One region of the Faecalibacillus sp. TM498 genome, then DNA from elsewhere that is predicted to be linked to it. Evidence: predicted binding sites of a transcription regulator. Region 1 holds the regulator's gene; the other holds the start of a gene.

Region 1 (9,893 bases):
GCATATGATGCCATTTGTTGAGCCATTTGTTCTAATTCTGACATTTTAGCTTCAAGAGTAGCCATATCATTGTTATCTAAAGCAGTTTTTAATTCAGTTTTTAATTGTTCTGCTTGTTGTTTTTGATTAGCATCAATCTTATCACCTTGTTCAGCTAAAGCTTTATCAATTTCATTGATCATTTGTTCAGCTTTATTTCTTGTTTCGATATCTTTACGTTTCTTTTCATCTTCAGCTTTATTAGCTTCAGCTTCTTTTACCATACGATCGATTTCTTCATCAGATAATCCTGTAGAGTTTTGAATAACGATTGATTGTTCTTTTTGAGTTTTTAAATCTTTAGCTTTAACATTTACGATACCGTTAACGTCAATTGAGAAAGTAACTTCGATTTGAGGTACTCCTCTTGGAGCTGGTTCGATACCATCTAGTTTGAATAAACCTAATTGTTTATTATCTCTAGCCATTGATCTTTCACCTTGTAATACGTTGATATCAACAGCTGGTTGATTATCAGCAGCAGTAGAGAATACTTGTGATTTAGTAGTTGGAATTGTAGTATTTCTTTCAATCAATACTGTCATAACTCCACCCATTGTTTCGATACCTAATGAAAGTGGTGTAACATCTAATAATAAGACATCTTTAACGTCACCAGCGATAACTCCACCTTGGATAGCAGCACCCATAGATACAACTTCATCTGGGTTTACTGATTTGTTAGGTTCTTTTCCAAGTAAACGTTTAACAGATTCTTGAACAGCAGGAATACGAGTAGATCCACCAACTAATAATACTTGATCGATTTCACTTGGTTGCATTCCAGCATCACTTAATGCTTGTCTAACTGGTCCTTCAGTAGCTACAACTAAGTCTCTTGTAATTTCATCAAATTTAGCTCTTGTTAATGATAATTCTAAGTGTAATGGTCCAGCAGCACCAGCTGAGATGAATGGTAATGAAATTTGAGTTTGCATTACACCAGATAAGTCTTTTTTAGCTTTTTCTGCAGCTTCTTTAATACGTTGCATTGCCATTTTATCGTTAGATAAATCAATTCCGTTTTCTTTTTTGAATTCATCTACGATGTAGTCCATGATTTTCTTATCGAAATCATCCCCACCTAATTTATTGTTACCAGCAGTAGCTAATACTTCAAATGTACCATCAGCTAAGTCTAAGATAGATACGTCGAAAGTACCACCACCTAAGTCATAAACTAATACTTTTTGTTCTTGGTCTAATTTATCAAGACCGAATGCTAATGCTGCAGCAGTTGGTTCGTTGATGATACGTTCAACATCTAAACCAGCGATTTTACCAGCATCTTTTGTTGCTTGTCTTTGAGCATCATTGAAATATGCAGGTACAGTGATAACTGCTTTTGTTACTGTTTCACCTAAATAAGCTTCAGCAGTTGCTTTTAAGTTTTGTAAGATCATTGCTGAAATTTCTTGTGGTGTATAAGATTTACCATTTACGTTTTCTTTATGATCAGTACCCATATAACGTTTAACTGACATTACTGTATCAGGGTTTGTTACTGCTTGTCTTTTTGCAGCTTCCCCAACAATAATTTCACCATTTTTGAAAGATACAACTGAAGGAGTTGTACGATTTCCTTCTGGGTTTGCAATTACTTTTACTTCATTGTTTTCTAACACACTTACACATGAGTTTGTAGTTCCTAAGTCAATACCAATAATTTTTGCCATAATATAAATCCTCCTATTTTATTCACTTACTTTTACTAAAGATGCACGAATAACGCGATCTTTTAACATATAACCTTTTTGTAACTCTTCAACAACCATACCAGGTTTAAAGTTTTCATCACTTACAGTCATTACTGCTTGATGGAAGTTAGGATCAAATTCTTTACCTTCAGCTTCAATCACTTTAACCCCTTGGTTTTCTAATAATGTCATGATTTGTTTATAAATCATTTCATATCCTTTTAAGAAGTTTGCCACTTCTTCACTTGGATTTTCAATTGCTAATGATCTTTCAAAGTTATCAACGATTGGTAACATTTGTTCAATAAAACCTTGCATCATGAACTTTAAGTTATTTGCATGTTCATTTTGCATACGTCTTTTAATGTTTTCCATATCCGCAAACACTTTATAATAATCATTTTTCCATTTATCAACTTCACCTTGAAGAATTTTAATTTGATCTTCTTGATCAACTTTTTCTTCTTCAACAACTTCAGCCTCAGCTTCTTTGTTTTCTTCAACTTCTTCAGTTACTTCTTTTTCAACTTTAGTTTCCTCAGCCAATTTGTTCACCTCTATTTCTCATCTTGTTTATCTTCTAAACAAGCCTTTTCAATATTTTCAGATATATACTCTACTAATGCCACTACTTTTTCATAAGGCATTCTTGTTGGACCAATTACCGAAATAGAACCTTTTGATGTTTCCCCTGTTTTAAATGAAGCAGAGATTACTGAAACATCATTCATTTTTCCTAGAGGTGTTTCATTTCCAATATTGATTTGAATACCATCCTCACTCGATAATGGTAGAGTTTTCCACACTTTTGAATTTTCAAAAGCACTTACAAGTCTTCTTAATTTATCCACATCATTAAATTCTGGTTGATAGAGAATATTTTCTTTTCCAGAAAAATAAACACTATTTGAAGCAAATTTAACGAACGCTTCCAAAAACGCATTAAATAATTCTTCATGTTGCTTCACTTGCGTTGTAAGAATTGGTCGAACATCTCGTTCTAAACGAAATGCCACTTCACTGATAGGTGTTCCTATCAATAATTCATTCATCACATTAACACAACTTAATAAATCTTCCATTTCTACATCACTTGAAAATTGGAAAACTTTATTTTCAACATGACCTTGACTTGTAATGATAATTGCTGTTACACGTCCATCATCCAAAGGAACAACAGAGATGCGTTGCAACATATCATCTGAAGCATTTCCTAATGCAACACTTGTAAGATGAGTTAATTCACTCAACATGTTACAACTTTCATGCACCATCTCATTTAAATTTCGACGATGCTTATTAATAATTGTAGCAACTTGATTTTTTGTTCCTTCATCCAAATCAACTTTTCCTAAATTATGAACATAGAAACGATAGCCTTCTTTAGAAGGTACTCTTCCAGAAGAAATATGTGTTTTTTCTAGATAACCATAATTTTCTAGAAAATTCATTTCATTACGAATCGTTGCACTTGAATAAGGAAGTTGATATTTTACCATCAATGCCTTGGATCCAACCGGTTCAGCATTTTCAATAAACTCTTCAACTATACATTTAAATATCAGCATTTGTCTTGCTGTTAACATCAAGTTCACCACCTTTAGCACTCCTATTTCTCTTGTGCTAAATACATTATACATTTTATTTTAGCACTGTCAATAACTTGGTGCTAAAAAATCAAAAAAAATCGTAAAATAAAGAACCTCTGTCTACTTAACAGAGGCCCTTAACTTTCAACCCATTTAATACTTACATCTTTACCATGATGGGCAAGTCCAATATAAATGACTTTTCCTTTTAATCCATAATCATATTTATTATCCTTGATTTGTTGAATAGCTTTATTAGATAATTCATCTAATGCTTTTTCAAGATCTTTTTTATCTTCTTTTAGATATTTGAATTCTAAGACGAATGATGTTTTCTTTTCATCTTTGGCTTTTAAGATGAGATCATCTCTTCCTTTTCCTACTTCTCTATTAGAAATGATCTCATAATCTTTATTTAAACATAAACACATTCCTAGCATCATCATATGATAACTGTTTTCTTTCTGTAAATCATGATAACTTGGTACCATTAAGATTTCTTGATAGCTTTCTAAAAAAGTTTCCTGATCTTCTTTGGCTAGACTTTCAGTTACTGTATCTAATGTTCCACTGCTTAATCCTAATTGATATTCTGTCAGTTTTATAAATTCCTGTTTGACTTCTTTATTTGGTATTTCGATACAATATTTACCTTTTAAAAGATCTATTTCTTTAGTAACCGTTAAATATCCTGCATTGACAAACAAGCCCCATAAAGTTGAATTATCCGCTTCTTCAAAGAAACTTGTCTGCATTGAAACATAGGTATCTAACTTACCATCTTTAATGAGTTTATCATATTGATTTTTAAATGTATAGTTTGCTTGTTTCAAAGCTGTCTTGATCATACTGTTGGCACTAGTATTGACCCAATAAGATGTCAATTCTTTTGTATCAACATAATTTAATAATGACCATGGATTATAGATATCTCGATTGCCTATATGATAGCCATCATACATCTCTTTGACTTTATTATTTAATTCTAATCCATAGTATTCTAGTAATTCTTTTGTTTCATCACTGTCAAAGCCAAAATAAGCAGCATAACGTTGATCCGTTACATCACAAACAACAAGATTATTTAAATCACTGAAGATATTTTCTTTAGCTACTCTTTGAATACCTGTAATAAAGGCATACTTTAAACTGTTCGATGTTTTAAGAGAATTATGAAGCAAACCTGATAATCCTCCTCTTACTTCTTCATAGAACCCTTTTGTATGTGCTTCTATAAAAGGTGTATCATATTCATCAATAAAGACCATGACTTCCTTATGATAGTAATCTTGTAATTTATCCATTAAAAAAGCTATCGCATCATTTATTCCTACAAGACTTCCATCTTCTGTTTGTGTTAATATTTTTAATAGGGATTGATATATTGGTAAATCAAACTCATCTAAACCTTTAAAGATATATTTATATTTTTTCCATTGCTTTAATATTTGTATCTTTATTGTGGAAACAACCGCTACTTTATCTCTTTTTGCATCCGCAAAAGAGATAAAGATCGTTGGATATTGATTTATTTCACTTACATAAGGTGTATCCATGATTTTAGTACCTTTAAAGATTTCTTTAGAATCTTTCGTGATATCAAAGAATTCTGACATCATTGACATATTAATTGTTTTTCCAAATCTTCTAGGTCTTGTAACAAGTGTTACTTCTGATCCTCTTTCTAGAAAATCTTTAATCATTAATGTTTTATCAACAGAATAATAATTTTCTTGTTTCAATTCTCGATAATCATATACCCCTGTTGGTATTGCCTTCATGTTCATCACCTCTTTGTTTTATTATAAACCATTTATTATCCGTATACCGCTTTACATAAAATCAATTAATATATCATTTAAAACATACTGACCTTCTTGAGTTGCTTTTAAATAATCATTTTCAATCATCAATCTACCCTTTTCTATATTTCTAGTAATCGCTTCTTTATATAGAATACGGGCATCTTCTTGATATCTTTCTTTAAATTTATTTAAATCTAGCCCTTCTTTTAAACGAAGTGACATCATTATTTGATTAAACATTGTTTCTTCTTTTGTTTCATCAATTGTTGTTGTTTTAAAATCACCATTTAAATATTTAGTAAGTGATCGACTATGTTCTATAATTTGTCCATCAATTTTGCTACAAGCACCTAATCCTATTCCATAATAATTATTATAGTACCAATACATAAGATTATGTTTCGATTGATATCCTTGTTTAGCATAATTAGAAATTTCATATTTTTCAAAACCTATTTTTTCTAATTCTTGATCAATGAATAATGTTAATTGATATTCGTTTTCTTCATCTAAAGGTTGATAATTTTTATATTTTAAAATCGTTCCTTCTTCTAAAATCAAAGAATAATAAGAAACATGTTGCAAATCTAAAGATTTTAAAACTTCTATATCCTTTTGAATATCTTCTTTTGTTTGTTTTGGTAAACCATACATCAAATCAATTGAGATATTATCAAAACCTATTTCTTTAGCATATTTAATAATATTTTTTACTTGGATTGTATTATGATGACGCTCTATTTCTTTTAATAAATGATTTTGAAACGTTTGTACACCAATACTTAAACGATTAATACCACCTTTTTTTAAAATCTTTAACTTATAATAATCCATTGACTCTGGATTAACTTCCATACAATATTCTTCCACTTCTAAACTATAGGGTTTTAACATTGACATTAATTTTTCTAATTGTTCATCATTTAAAGCACTAGGGGTTCCCCCTCCAATATAAATCGTTTTTAAATGATGTTGCTCTATTTGTGATAATTCTTCATTTAATCTTTGTAAATAGAGATCACTTTGTTTTTGATCATAATAGACCTTGCAAAAATCACAATAACTACAAATAGATTCACAAAAAGGAATGTGTACATATAAACTTCTAGTCTCCATCTTTTAAACCAAATTCCTTTGCTAGTCCACCTAAAGAAGTTTCCTTATAAGCACTATTTAAATCTTTTCCAGTTTCTTTCATAACATTCACAATTGAATCAAATGAAACTTTGTTCTTTCTTAAATAACCTAATTGTTTAGCATAACTTGCTGCATCGATTGCACGTAAAGCACCAAAACCATTTCTTTCAATACAAGGAATTTGAACATAGCCACCAACCGGATCACATGTTAGTCCTAAATTATGTTCAAGCCCCATCTCTGCAGCATATTCAATTAAAGAATTATTAAGTTCTAAAATCCAACCATAGGCTGCTGCAGCCATTGCACAAGCACTGCCAACTTCTGCTTGACATCCGCCATCAGCCCCTGAAATTGTCGCATTATGTTTAATGACATTTCCAAATAAACCAGCAACCGCTAAAGCTTTGATCAATTCTTTACGGGGAATTTCTAATTGTTTATAACAATAAAATAAAACGGCTGGTAAAATTCCACTTGCTCCACATGTTGGCGCAGTAACAATTTTATTACCACAGGCATTTTCCTCAGAAACAGCATAAGCATAGCTTGAAACAAGCAATCTTTCTCGATCACTTTCTCTTCGCGTATTGATTGCTTGTTGATACATACTTTTAGCAACTCTTTTTAGTTGTAACCTTCCAGGAATCACTCCTTCATGATGTAAGCCATTTTGTACACAGGTAAACATACTATCTAACACTTCAAATAAGTAGGCCTTAAAATGTTCATCTTCATAATTTAAAACATAATCATAGAAGGATATACCATTGTCTTCAATATATTGAATAATTTCTTTAAGATTTTTATGAGGATAGATTTGTTTTGTTTGTTGCAACTTACTTCCTTCATATTCAACAGTTCCTCCACCTATAGAATAAGCAGTAATTGTATCAAGAATTTTTTCATCTTGGTACACGTAAAATTTCATGCCATTTGGATGATAAGGTAAACGATCACTTTTAAAACGAACAATCGTTTGCTTGCCCAATGTTTGTTTAATAATATAATCTGTTAAATGACCTTTTCCAGTTAAGGCAAGCGACCCATATAATTCAACTTCGAAACGTGAAGCATTTGGATACTGTTCTTTTATTTTAGAAGCTGCTCTTTGAGGACCCATTGTATGTGAAGAGGATGGTCCAAATCCTATCTTAAACAATTCTCTTAATGATTCCATAATTTCTCCTATATTCTTAACATAAATAATTCTAAGCCTAATTTTTTATCTATTTGTCCCGTCTTAATTTTAACATCCAATAAAGATAATTCATTTAAACATCTAAGTAGTTCATCTATTTGAAAAAATTGGCCTTCTTTTCTTACATATTTTAAGCGAAAAGGATTAACTGCCAACATTTTAGCAATTTCTTGATCAGTATACCCTTTTCTATCTAATAATTTTACTTGATAAATCAAACGCATAGAATTAGCTACCAAAACAATCAATTTAACTGGTTCTTCATTAATTGTCATTAAATCTTTATAAATAGACATCATCTTGTGTTTATCTTTACTTAAAATAGCTGTTGTTAAATCAAAAACATTTTCATCTAAGGGACGATTGACAAGTTCTTCAACACAATGAATATCAATATGCTGTGTATATAAACAAAGCTTTTCTACTTCACTAGCAATATCCATTAAATTTGTTCCTTTTCTACTTAAAAGTAACTCTAAAGCATCATCATCAATAGTACAATTTCTTTTTTTAACAGCCTGTCTTGCTGTATCAGAAACTTTATAATAATTTAAAGGATTGATTTCATAAAACTGTGCTTCTTTTCTTAACATCTTGACAACTTTTTTTCTTTCATCAAAATTCTTTTCATCATTAAAAATAACAAGATGCACTGTTTTATCTAAATAAGGTAAACATTGCATAAAATAATCTATATCATGATTATCTTTTTTTATTTTTTTGGTTGTTAGAAAATCTGCTTTTTTAATAACAACCATTTTTTCATCACTTAAAAAAGGAGGTGTCATTACATCTTCTAAAACAACTTTCATTCCCTCTTTAGAAACATCATAAACTGTATAATTCATCTGTTCTTGATTACAATGATGATCTTTTTTTAACTTATCTAAACGTTGATCCATCAGTAATCTCTCTGTTCCATATAATACATATAACATATCATCACCATAGCTATTATAAACTAAAAACCACTTGAAGTCATGACATAATTCTTACCTACATAATAAACAATCTTAACCATTCCTTGAAGATCACTGCGATAAATTTTCACCCCATATGCTTCTAATCTTTTTAATGTTAAATAAGATGGATGTCTATAACGATTATTCTTTCCTACAGAAATAAGCGCTACTTTAGGATCAATCATTTTAAACAAATCTTCACTTGAAGAACTGCTACTTCCATGATGTGCCACTTTTAAAACGTCGACATCTAAATGATGATATGTCTGATATAAATCACTTTCTACCTCTTTAGAAATATCACCTGTAAATAAATAATTTAAATGGTTGATAGTCACGTAAATAATAGAAGAGCGATCATTTGAATTTGTATAATATTTATCTAAAGCTAAATTTTTAAAAACTAAATCGCCAATTTTCTTTTTTTTAAAATCATAGAAAACATTTTTAACTTTAAAATGTTCTTTCAAAGACGCTAACGCTCCGCAATGATCATAGTCTTCATGTGAAATAAAAACGGCATCCAAATAAAAAACGCCCTGACTTTGTAAATAAGGAATCAACCGAGAAGTCGCAAGATCACTCTTTTGTAATCCCCCAGTATCAATCAATACATTTCCTCTGGCATAAGGCTGTTGAATAAAAAAACAATCCCCTTGGCCCACATCAATCATCACAACTTGTCCTTTCATGTTGTAATAAGGATAAAAATAAAAAGCAAGTAACACACTTAATAATAGACATACTTCTTGGGTTACTGTTCTATTGACATTCAATTTATAAATTCCTTTTAAATAAAGATAATAATAAACACCTATAAAAAATAAAGTCGGTTGACTAAAAGGCAATGTAAAAGAAAAATCATAAATAAAAGCAATCATTTTTAATAACAATTCATATTCTAAAGATAAAAAAGGTAAAACATATTTTCCAAGTAATAAATAATAAAGCATACTTTTATAAATCATTTCTATATAAGGCATTAGAAGAATACCTATCAAAAAAGAAAACACCGGTAAAACATGTTGAATAGAAATAATAATGGGAATTGAACCTAAAAATAAATAATATTTCCCTGCTTTTTGGTTTTGTAAAAGTAAAATAAAAAAATAAATCAAATAAGAAAAAATAAAAGATAAATTATAAATCAAATAAGGATTATACATTAACATACCAACTGTTAAAAAAGAAAAAATATCCAACTGATTTAACCATTTACCAAAAATCATTGGTAAAAAAAGCATTAGATACGCTCTTAAATAAGAAATATTATAAGGAATACTAAACATGTAAACCCCAATCAATATAAGAGATATACATTTTTGTCCTTTTTTTGAAAAAAAGAATTTTAAAAAATTCATCAACCATTTCTGTAAAATTGTAAGATGCATACCCGAAAGAGCAAATAAATGAACAATCGAGAGTTGCGTTAACTTTTGATAATATTCTTTCATCTGTTCATC
Region 2 (9,893 bases), on a different contig from region 1:
CTTCTACAAAAACACGATCAATTGCTTTTTCTAATGAAGTATTTTTAATATATGTAATATTAACTTCACCTACTTTAAAGCCTTCTTTTTTCAAGTTTTTGATTTTTAAAATATCTGTATTACTTAAAATAGGGTGATTGATTTTTAATAAATGACAGTTTTCTGGTTTATCTTCCAACATATTTCCATCTCGACCAATACAAATACTTGTTGAAGTAATGATTTCTTCACGAATCGCATCGATTGGTGGATTGGTTACTTGTGCAAACAATTGTTTAAAGTAATTAAATAATGGTGGATGTTTTGTTGATAAAGCTGCAATTGGTGTATCATTTCCCATTGCTACAATATTTTCATTACCAGTTAAAGCTAAGTTTTTAATATAGTTTGTATCTTCGTAACTATAACCATGAATCTTTTGTAATTTAGTTAATTCTTCTCCTTCGTATCTTTCTACTCTAATACTAGGAATTCTCATATCTTTTAAATTAATTAAATTGCTTTCCAACCATTCTCCATAAGGTTGTTTTGTTGCATACGTTTCCTTTAAAACATCATCTTCAATAAGTTCACCTTTAACAGTATCAACTAATAACATTTTTCCAGGTCTTAGTCTTTCTTTTAAAACAATATCTTTAGCTGGAATATCTAATGATCCTACTTCTGAAGATAATACTAAATAATGATCTTTTGTAATGTAATAACGTGATGGTCTTAAACCATTTCTATCTAAGATAGCCCCCATGATATCTCCATCACTAAATAAGATAGAAGCTGGTCCATCCCAAGGTTCCATAAGTGTAGCATTATATTCATAGAAATCTTTTTTTGCTTGTGACATGCTTTTATCATTTTCATAAGGTTCTGGAATACACATCATGACAGCTCTTGGAAGTTCCATACCTGACATTACTAAAAATTCCAATGTATTATCTAACATAGCTGAATCGGAACCATTGACATCAACAACAGGATATACTTTTGAAGTATCCACAACATCTGTTTGCATGTTTTCTTCTCGACAGAGCATGTTATTTGCATTCCCTTTAATTGTATTGATTTCACCATTGTGAACAATAAATCTATTAGGATGGGCTCTTTTCCATGATGGCATTGTATTTGTTGAAAAACGTGAATGAACTAAAGCAATGGCACTTTTATAACTTTTATCTTGTAAATCTTTAAAGAATAATCGAAGTTGTTGTACTAAGAACATTCCTTTATAAACAATTGTACGACTTGAAAGTGAACATACATAAGTATCTTCAAATTGACTTTGTTCAAAAATTCTTCTCACTTGATATAATTTTCTATCAAAATCTAAACCACAATTTACGCCATGAGGTTTTTTAATAAATGCTTGGACAATATATGGCATGGCATCTAATGCTTTTTTCCCTAAAACACTAGGTACAGTTGGTACAGCACGCCAACCTAAAAATTCTAATCCTTCTTTTTTAACAACTGTTTCAAACATTTTTTTGACACGTAAACGTACTTTTTCATCTTGAGGCATAAAGAACATTCCAACTCCATAATGTCCTTTTTGAGGTAATGTAAAATCTTTAATAATCTTTTGAAAATATTCATCTGGTATTTGTGTTAAGATTCCTACACCATCTCCAGTTTCCCCTGCTGCATCCTTTCCAGCACGATGTTCTAATTGTTCAACGATTTTTAAAGCATCATCTACTGTTTTATAAGTTTTTAATCCTTTGATATTAACAACGGCCCCTATTCCGCAGTTATCATGTTCAAATGACTGATCATATAAACCTACATTTTCTTTGTTCATAAAGGTTCCTCCTTTTTTTGTACAGTTAGAATAGCACATTTAGTAATATGTGTAAAGATTAGCGTTTTTTTTATGATTTTCCTAAAAAATAGCTAGATTGTATACATTTTTTAATGTTTTATCAATGATTTGATAATCTTTTTTTAGCAAATTAATAAATTTATTACAAAAGTGAGAAAAAATTTTTTTATTTTTTTTTTATTTATTGGCATTAAATGATAAAAAGAGTAGAATAAATGTAGTATTAATATATGGAAAGAGGAGAAAAATATGGAAGGTATGTTTATTGTCGAAACTTCTGCTAGACATATTCACTTAAGTGATAAAGATTTAGCAACTTTATTTGGTGAAGGTCATCAATTAACAAATAAAAAAGATTTATCTCAACCTGGTCAATTCGCTTGTGTTGAAAGAGTAAAAGTAATTGGACCTAAAGGAGAATTAAATATGTCTGTTTTAGGACCTACAAGAAAAGAAACTCAAGTAGAAATTTCTTTAACTGACGCTAGAAGCATTGGTGTTCAAGCATTAATTAGAGAATCAGGAGATATCGAAGGAACTGCTGGATGTAAATTAGTTGGTCCTGCAGGAGAAGTTGAAATTCCTTGTGGCGTGATTGCTGCAAAAAGACATATTCACTTAACACCTGAAGATGCTGAAAAATTTGGAGTAAAAGATAAAGAAATCGTTAAAGTTGAAATTAATACAGATGGACGTTCTTTGATCTTTGGTGATGTTGTTTGTCGTGTAAGCGCTTCATATGCAACAGCTATGCATATTGATACTGATGAAAGTAATGCAGCAGCTTGTGGTAGAGAAGTTTACGGTAAAATCATTAAATAAGAAAAAGAATGGTTTTAGATATAATTTCTAAAATCATTCTTTTTTTATACCTATAATATCTTACTTCGACAAATTATGATATAATCTTCGTGGGTGATGACATGAAAATATTAGATACTCTTGGAAAGTCAAAAAAGGCTATTGGTGGTGTTATAGCAATTATCGTTTTAGTTATTGCAATCTTTTTTGCAGGTGTTCATTATGCAAGTGGTAGTAACAATGATAAAATTACTTCAACAACCATTAAAAATCAATTAACTGAAATTAATGAGCTTGCACTTTATTCATATGATTATAGTAAGGTAGGAAAATTTTCTAATAAATTATCTTTTAATGGTTGGAAAATTCCTTTAACACAAAAAACTTTTATTATTACATATAATGGATCTATTAAAGCAGGGATTGATTTAAAACAGGCTAAAATAAGTATTGATAATGATCAATTAAATATTACTTTACCTGCAGCAAAAATTTTAAGTCATGAAATTGATGAAAAATCTATTGAAGTATATGATGAATCATCAAATATTTTTAATCAGATAAGTATTAACGATTATAAATCTTTTGCAACTAAAGAAAAGAAAAAAAATGAAAAAGAAGCTATTTCTAATGGTATTTTAGAAAAGTCTAAAACAAAAGCTGAACAAACCTTAACCACATATCTACAGGCTATTCCAGAAATTAAAGATCATTATAAATTAAATATTACAATTGAAGATGCAAAAACCGATGAGTAACAAACTCATCGGTTTTCTATTATTATTTATTAACAGCTTTTTTTAATGCAGAACTTGCTTTAAATGCAGGTGCTTTACTTGCAGCAATTGTCATTGTTTCACCAGTTCTTGGGTTTCTACCTGTTCTTTCACTACGAGTACGAACTTCAAAATTACCAAAACCTTTTAAAGAAACTTTATCTCCTTTAGCTAAAGCATCAGTAACAACTTCAACTAAAGCAGTTACTACTTTATCTACATCAGTTTTTGTTAATTCAGTGCTTGAAGCAATAGCTTCTACTAATTCAGTTTTATTCATTTTTATTATCTCCATTTCTCGAAATTTAGGATAATAAATCCTAGTCATATTCTACTACGTTATCTATTTATTTACAATAAAATAGTATGTAATCAATTATAATTCTTCTATAAATTGTTCACATATTTCTTTGGACGTTGCCCATGATGTAACTAGACGTATACATGTATGTTGGTCATCTATTTTAAACATATACGTTGTTATATAGTTTTTATTTATTTTTTCCAACGTTTGTTGATCAACGATTGGAAATATTTGATTAGAAGGACTTTCAATATACATCTTATAGCCTTTATCTTTGAATCCTTTTCTTAATATATCAGCACATTCATTTTCATGTTTTCCTATTTCTAGATATAAATCATTTTCAAATAAAGCATTAAATTGAACTCCTAATAATCTTCCTTTAGCAAGCATGGCACCTTTTTGTTTAATATGATATCTAAAATCGGTTTTTAATTCATCATTAATAATAACTAAACATTCACCAAATAAGGCTCCCATTTTTGTACCACCAATATAGAAAACATCACTATAAAGCGCCATCTCTTGTAAAGTTGGTGCATCTTTCAAGACAAGTGCACTTCCAAGTCTTGCTCCATCTATAAATAAATATAAATTATTTTGTTGACAGCATTCATAAATGTCTTTTAATTCTTCTAAAGTATAGTACGTACCATATTCTGTTGTTTGTGAAATATATACCATTTTAGGTTGCACCATATGTTCATCAGGATGTTCACGCATGATTTCATCAATCATTTCAGGAATCATCTTTCCATCTTGATGTGGCTTTGTTAAAATCTTATGCCCGGTAAATTCAACAGCTCCTGTTTCATGAACATTGATATGTCCACTATCAACAGCAATAACAGCTTGATAATCTTTTAATGCTGAAGAAATCATAATCATATTTGTCTGTGTACCACCTACTAAAAAATGAATATCTACATTTTCATTTTCTAATATTGCTTTTATTTTATCTTTAGCTTTTTGACAATATTGATCTTCCCCATATCCTACTGTTTGAATAAAATTTGTCTTATTTAAAGCTTCCATCACTTGGGGATGAGCTCCTTCTAAATAATCACTTGCAAAGTTATACACCTTAACCTCCTAAAGAAAATAGGAAACATTGTTTCCTATAATTCTTCTCCATTTGTTTCAATTACTTTTTTATACCAATAATATGAATCTTTTTTGTATCTATTTAAAGTACCTGAATTTTCATCTTCTTCACGATCAATATAAACAAAACCATAACGTTTTTGATATCCGTTTAGCCAGCTTAATAAATCAGTATAAGACCATGTACAATAAGCAAGAACACGACAACCATCATCACATGCTTTTTTAAGTTCTTCGATATGACGTTTTAAATAATCAATACGATATGGATCATGAATTTGTCCGTCTTCTAATTTATCAAATGCACCTAAACCATTTTCGGAAATAACGATTGGTAAATCATAACGCGAAGTAATTTCACGACAACACATTCTAATTCCCATTGGATCAATTGTCCAATCCCAATCTGTTGTTGGTAAAAACTCATTTTGTGGTTTTTTATAAAGACCAGGTACACCTTGAACTTTAGCGGTACCTTTTTTACCAGTGTTATTTATTGTATGATCACTACCAACACCATTAATATCATTATATTCAACAACACATGTTTGATAATAGTTCACACCCATGAAATCAATAAGTGAAGCTGCTTTTTTCATTAATGCTTCATCACCTTCTTCGAAGATAGGAGCACATCCTAATGATTTTAAATATTGAATAGCAGCACGTGGATAACGTCCATAAGCATAAGCATCCATCCAATAATAATTTTGTAAATCATCATAGTCCGCTTTAGCCATTGCATTTTCAGGTTTACGATCATAAGCATAACTTGGACTATAAGCAAATGAAGCCCCTACTTTTGCTTCTGGATGAAGTTCCTTTAAAGCTATAACACTTTTAGCATGTGCAATATTGGCATGATGATTGACTTGATAGAATGTTTTCATATCATCTACTTTTCCTGGTGGATGCATTCCTTCTAACCATCCATGTCCTGTAAAGATATTTTGTTCATTCATTGTAATCCAATATTTTACACGATCTCCATATCTTTTAAATAATGTTGTGGCATAATTTACATAATCATCAACAATTTTTCTGCTTTCCCAACCATGATATTGGTCTTCTAAAGCTTGTGGCATATCCCAGTGATAAACTGTAACCATAGGTTCAATTCCATATTTTAATAATTCATTGATAAGATTGTCATAAAATTCTAAACCTTTTTCATTGACTTCACCATTTCCATTTGGATAAATACGTGTCCAAGCAATTGAAAAACGATATGTTTTCAATCCCATTTCTGCCATCAACTTGACATCTTCTTTGTAACGATGATAATGATCAACGGCCTTATCACCTGTTGTTGCTTTAAAAGTCTTTCCTGGAATTCTTACAAATTTGTCCCAGTTGGAAACACCTTTACCATCTGCATCCCAGCCACCTTCTACTTGATAAGCAGCAGATGCACTTCCCCAAAGAAAATCTTTAGGAAATCCTTTTGTTTCTTTAAAATACATTCTTTTTCTCCTTATTTCATATATTTTTTGATAAACTGACTTAATGTTTGTTTAAAGTCATCGTTTTCAACAAGTTCATATAAGTATTTTTCATCTTTTAAGACAAACAATACTTTTTCTCCTCTATTTTTATTATATAGCGGATAAACCATCTTTAATGGTACAAAATCGTCATCTTTTGCATGAAAATACAATGTAGGTATATCATTGTGTCTAACATATTTTGTTGTATTTTCTTTTAAATCAATATGCACAGCTTTTTTAATATGGCGTGCAATAATTGAAATTGCTGGATATTTTGAAATCTTATAATCTGCTTCTAAACGATATCCAATAATATCATATGGTGACGTATAAGCCCCATCTGAAATAATAGCTTCAACATTTTTTAAAACATGTCTACCTGAAGCATTTAAAATTGTATTTGCTCCTTGTTCTTTACCATACATTAATATTTTATGATCTTTCCCATAAGTTTCTAATAGGTACTTATTCCAACATACTAAATCATTGACATCCTTGATTCCAAATCCTCTAATATAACCATCACTTTGTCCATGTGCACAAGCATCTATTAATAAGATTTGTGCTTCTGGCAAATGGTCTTCAAAATATGGAACATATAATTGCATATCTTTTGCCTGTAAACCAAATGGATGTGAAATTAAAACTGTCATTTGAGGGTTTTCTTTAGGAATCAAAATTCCTCTTAATTGAATATCTTGATCATTTTTTATATAAATATTTTGACTATTGAATTTTGTTTCTAAAATACTTGGTCTATCTTCTTGTTTATGATGTCTGTATAATAATTTTTTTGCATATTTTTTGGATAATGTGTAAACAGATGCTGCTGCAGTAGAAACACCTCCTAAAACTAATAATCCTTTAATTGCTGTTTTATTATTCTTTACCATTTGAATATTCCTCCTTATATTCTTCCATTAATAATCTATTAATATTAGCTACCTGTTCAAATGAAGTAAGACGATATTCATCATGATTCATCCTTGCTGCATAGAAACGAATTGCTTTTTCTAATTCCAAACGCATAATTTCTTTATATTCTGGTGGAAATGTTGAAATTGGAAAACATACAAATAAGAATGTATTATAATCTTTTGAAAATAAATCGATAAGTAAATCATATCCTTCTATTTCTAAAATTCTATTTCCTATTTCTTTTTGTAAATCATGATTAGCAAAAGTCAACACATCATTCATTACAAAACGTAGAATATCTTCACATGCATCAATATATTGTTCATGATTATTTTGATAAAGTGATTTGAGATATGAAATAACAATATTATTTTCTAACTGATCTGGATTTAATCTTTCAAAATGATTAAATAATCTTTCAGCAACTTCTTTATTCAATAAAATAAGGTTTCCAAATTCTTTTATAATTGAAAGTGTAAATCTTGGCATTTGACATAAGCGCTCAAAGATTTCTAATAATTCATCTTTAGTTGATTTAAAAAATCCATCTATATGATTTGTCATTTTCTTTATGGTCTCTTTAAAATATTCTAAATGAAATTGATATTCAGTATCTAAATATTTTGCATTTACTCCATCCCATTCATATTCATATAAAATTTTATCTAATAAAAGAGCTATTGAATCCATAAATTTTTTATAATTTTTATTATATAATAATCTATCTAAATATGGATTAAAAAATGTATAAAATTCATCAACAGTTTCTTGGTTTGTACCAGAATGATATTCTAAGTAATCTAAAATATTTCGATAATCTAAAGGTTCTAGTATTGTATTAACTGTATGTGTTTCAATAAAATGCTCAAAAACATGACAATGCAAAATTGTTTTAAATTGATTAAAATAAAGAATCTTATTTAAAGCATCTTTTATAATGTATTCTTGTTCTTGTTCATGAAGATTAACAGAAAATGTTGGTACGATTTCATCTCCAGAATAATCTATAGTAACAAATACATCGATTGCTTTAAATTGAATATCTAAAATATAATAATGAAATTTATGTTCAAATTTTTTTGTTTGTACTGCACTATGACACCTGTATCTTCCTATATATGTGCTTTTATGGGTTTCTAAATATTTTTCAATACATTTTCTTGCCATCATTTTTTCTCCTTTATATTCTTATTTTACCATTTTTGATTATTGATGAAAACAAAAAAAGGAAATCAATCAATGAGTTTCCTTTAATTATCATCTTTATAAAAGTTTCTAATTATATCGGATTATAAGAACTATAATCTATTTCCTGGGAAATATAGCAAATATTGTTTTATTTATAAAAAACTTCATGTAAATATAGTCCTTGTGGTTTAGCTTTAAATAAACACTTTTTTTGTCCTTTACTTTCTAGTAACTCTTCTAAAAATTCTTTAGTAATTCTGTGTGCCCCTACTTGAATCAAGCCACCAACTAAATGTCTTACCATATATCTTCTAAATCCATTACCTACAAGCTTAAAAGTAACAATACCTTGATTATTTTCAATTTCAATTTGATAAAGTGTTCTAATTGTATTGCCATATTGATCAACAGCACAAAAGGATGCAAAATCGTGTTCACCAATAAAAATTTTTGCAGCATTCCTCATTGCTTCTATATCTAATTCTTTTCCATATTGATAAATATAATTTGTTTCGAATGGAGAATAATCATTCATACTTAACATATAATGATATTCTTTCTTAATAGCAGAATAACGACTATGAAAATTTTCATCAACTAAGAAACTATCAATAATATAAATATCATTAGGTAAAAAGTGATTAATAGCCCTTTTCCATTGTTTTTCAGGCATTTCCCTTAAAGTATCAAAGTGAAAGACTTGTCTTCTACCATGAACTTTAGCGTCTGTTCGACCACTTGCATGAATAACAATATTTTCATCTTTACAAATATTTTTTATAGCTTTTTGAATTTCACCTTGAACTGTTCTAAATTGATTTTGAACTTGAAATCCGTGAAATTTACTACCATCATAACTTACAATACATTTTATTCTATTCATTACATAAAACTCATTATAATCACACCACAACATACACCTAATGTTATTAACATTGATAACGTATCTAAATGCGTCCATGTTAAAACTTTGTATTTTGTACGTGTTGCTTCTGGATTATAATTTCTACTTTCCATAGCGTTAGCAAGTTCTTCTGCCCTTTGAAAAGCAGAAATAAATAAAGGAATAATTAATGAAATAATTGATTTTATTTTTTCCATGAAAGATCCCTCATTAAAATCCGCACCTCTACTAGCCTGTGCTTTCATAATTCTTTTCGCTTCATCTAATAAATCAGGTATAAATCTTAATGCAATTGAAATCATCATAGCAAGTTCATGCACTGGAAAATGAAATCTTTTTAATGGATTTAATAAACTTTCAATAGCTAGTGTTAATTCTAAAGGCTTCGTTGTAGAAGTCATTAATGTTGTTAAAGTAATAATCAATACAAGCCTTATAAAAATATAAGCAGTTTGTATTAAAGCACCTGAGTAGATACTAATACTTCCTATTTTTATTATAACATCACCTGTTTTCATTAAAAATATATTAAAAATCATCAAAAACAACATCATAAAGAGCATCGGTTTTATTGCTTTTAAAATATGAGAAAGTT

What was found. The regulator HrcA, encoded in region 1, represses chaperone genes, less so after heat shock. The targets are predictions, from matches to a motif close to TTTTAGCACTNNNNNNNNNNNAGTGCTAAAA.
Region 2: a site for HrcA is predicted at 1,937-1,967, ahead of gltB (glutamate synthase large subunit). Genes of this name have one in related genera too.

What each region holds. Positions count from the first base shown of each region.
Region 1 is NZ_JAJDKB010000026.1:8,826-18,718, forward strand. Features, by position in the region: gene dnaK (molecular chaperone DnaK) at 1-1,715, opposite strand, end outside; gene grpE (nucleotide exchange factor GrpE) at 1,734-2,291, opposite strand; gene hrcA (heat-inducible transcriptional repressor HrcA) at 2,294-3,322, opposite strand; gene LJD32_RS09055 (AAA family ATPase) at 3,463-5,106, opposite strand; gene hemW (radical SAM family heme chaperone HemW) at 5,158-6,246, opposite strand; gene LJD32_RS09065 (L-serine ammonia-lyase, iron-sulfur-dependent, subunit alpha) at 6,236-7,447, opposite strand; gene holA (DNA polymerase III subunit delta) at 7,456-8,406, opposite strand; gene LJD32_RS09075 (ComEC/Rec2 family competence protein) at 8,430-9,893, opposite strand, start outside.
Region 2 is NZ_JAJDKB010000044.1:6,958-16,850, forward strand. Features, by position in the region: gene gltB (glutamate synthase large subunit) at 1-1,795, opposite strand, end outside; gene pduL (phosphate propanoyltransferase) at 2,066-2,638, shown strand; gene LJD32_RS11745 (DUF4230 domain-containing protein) at 2,740-3,375, shown strand; gene LJD32_RS11750 (HU family DNA-binding protein) at 3,398-3,673, opposite strand; gene LJD32_RS11755 (threonine aldolase family protein) at 3,770-4,780, opposite strand; gene LJD32_RS11760 (glycoside hydrolase family 1 protein) at 4,816-6,264, opposite strand; gene LJD32_RS11765 (alpha/beta hydrolase) at 6,276-7,181, opposite strand; gene LJD32_RS11770 (hypothetical protein) at 7,168-8,373, opposite strand; gene truA (tRNA pseudouridine(38-40) synthase TruA) at 8,543-9,277, opposite strand; gene LJD32_RS11780 (energy-coupling factor transporter transmembrane component T family protein) at 9,277-9,893, opposite strand, start outside.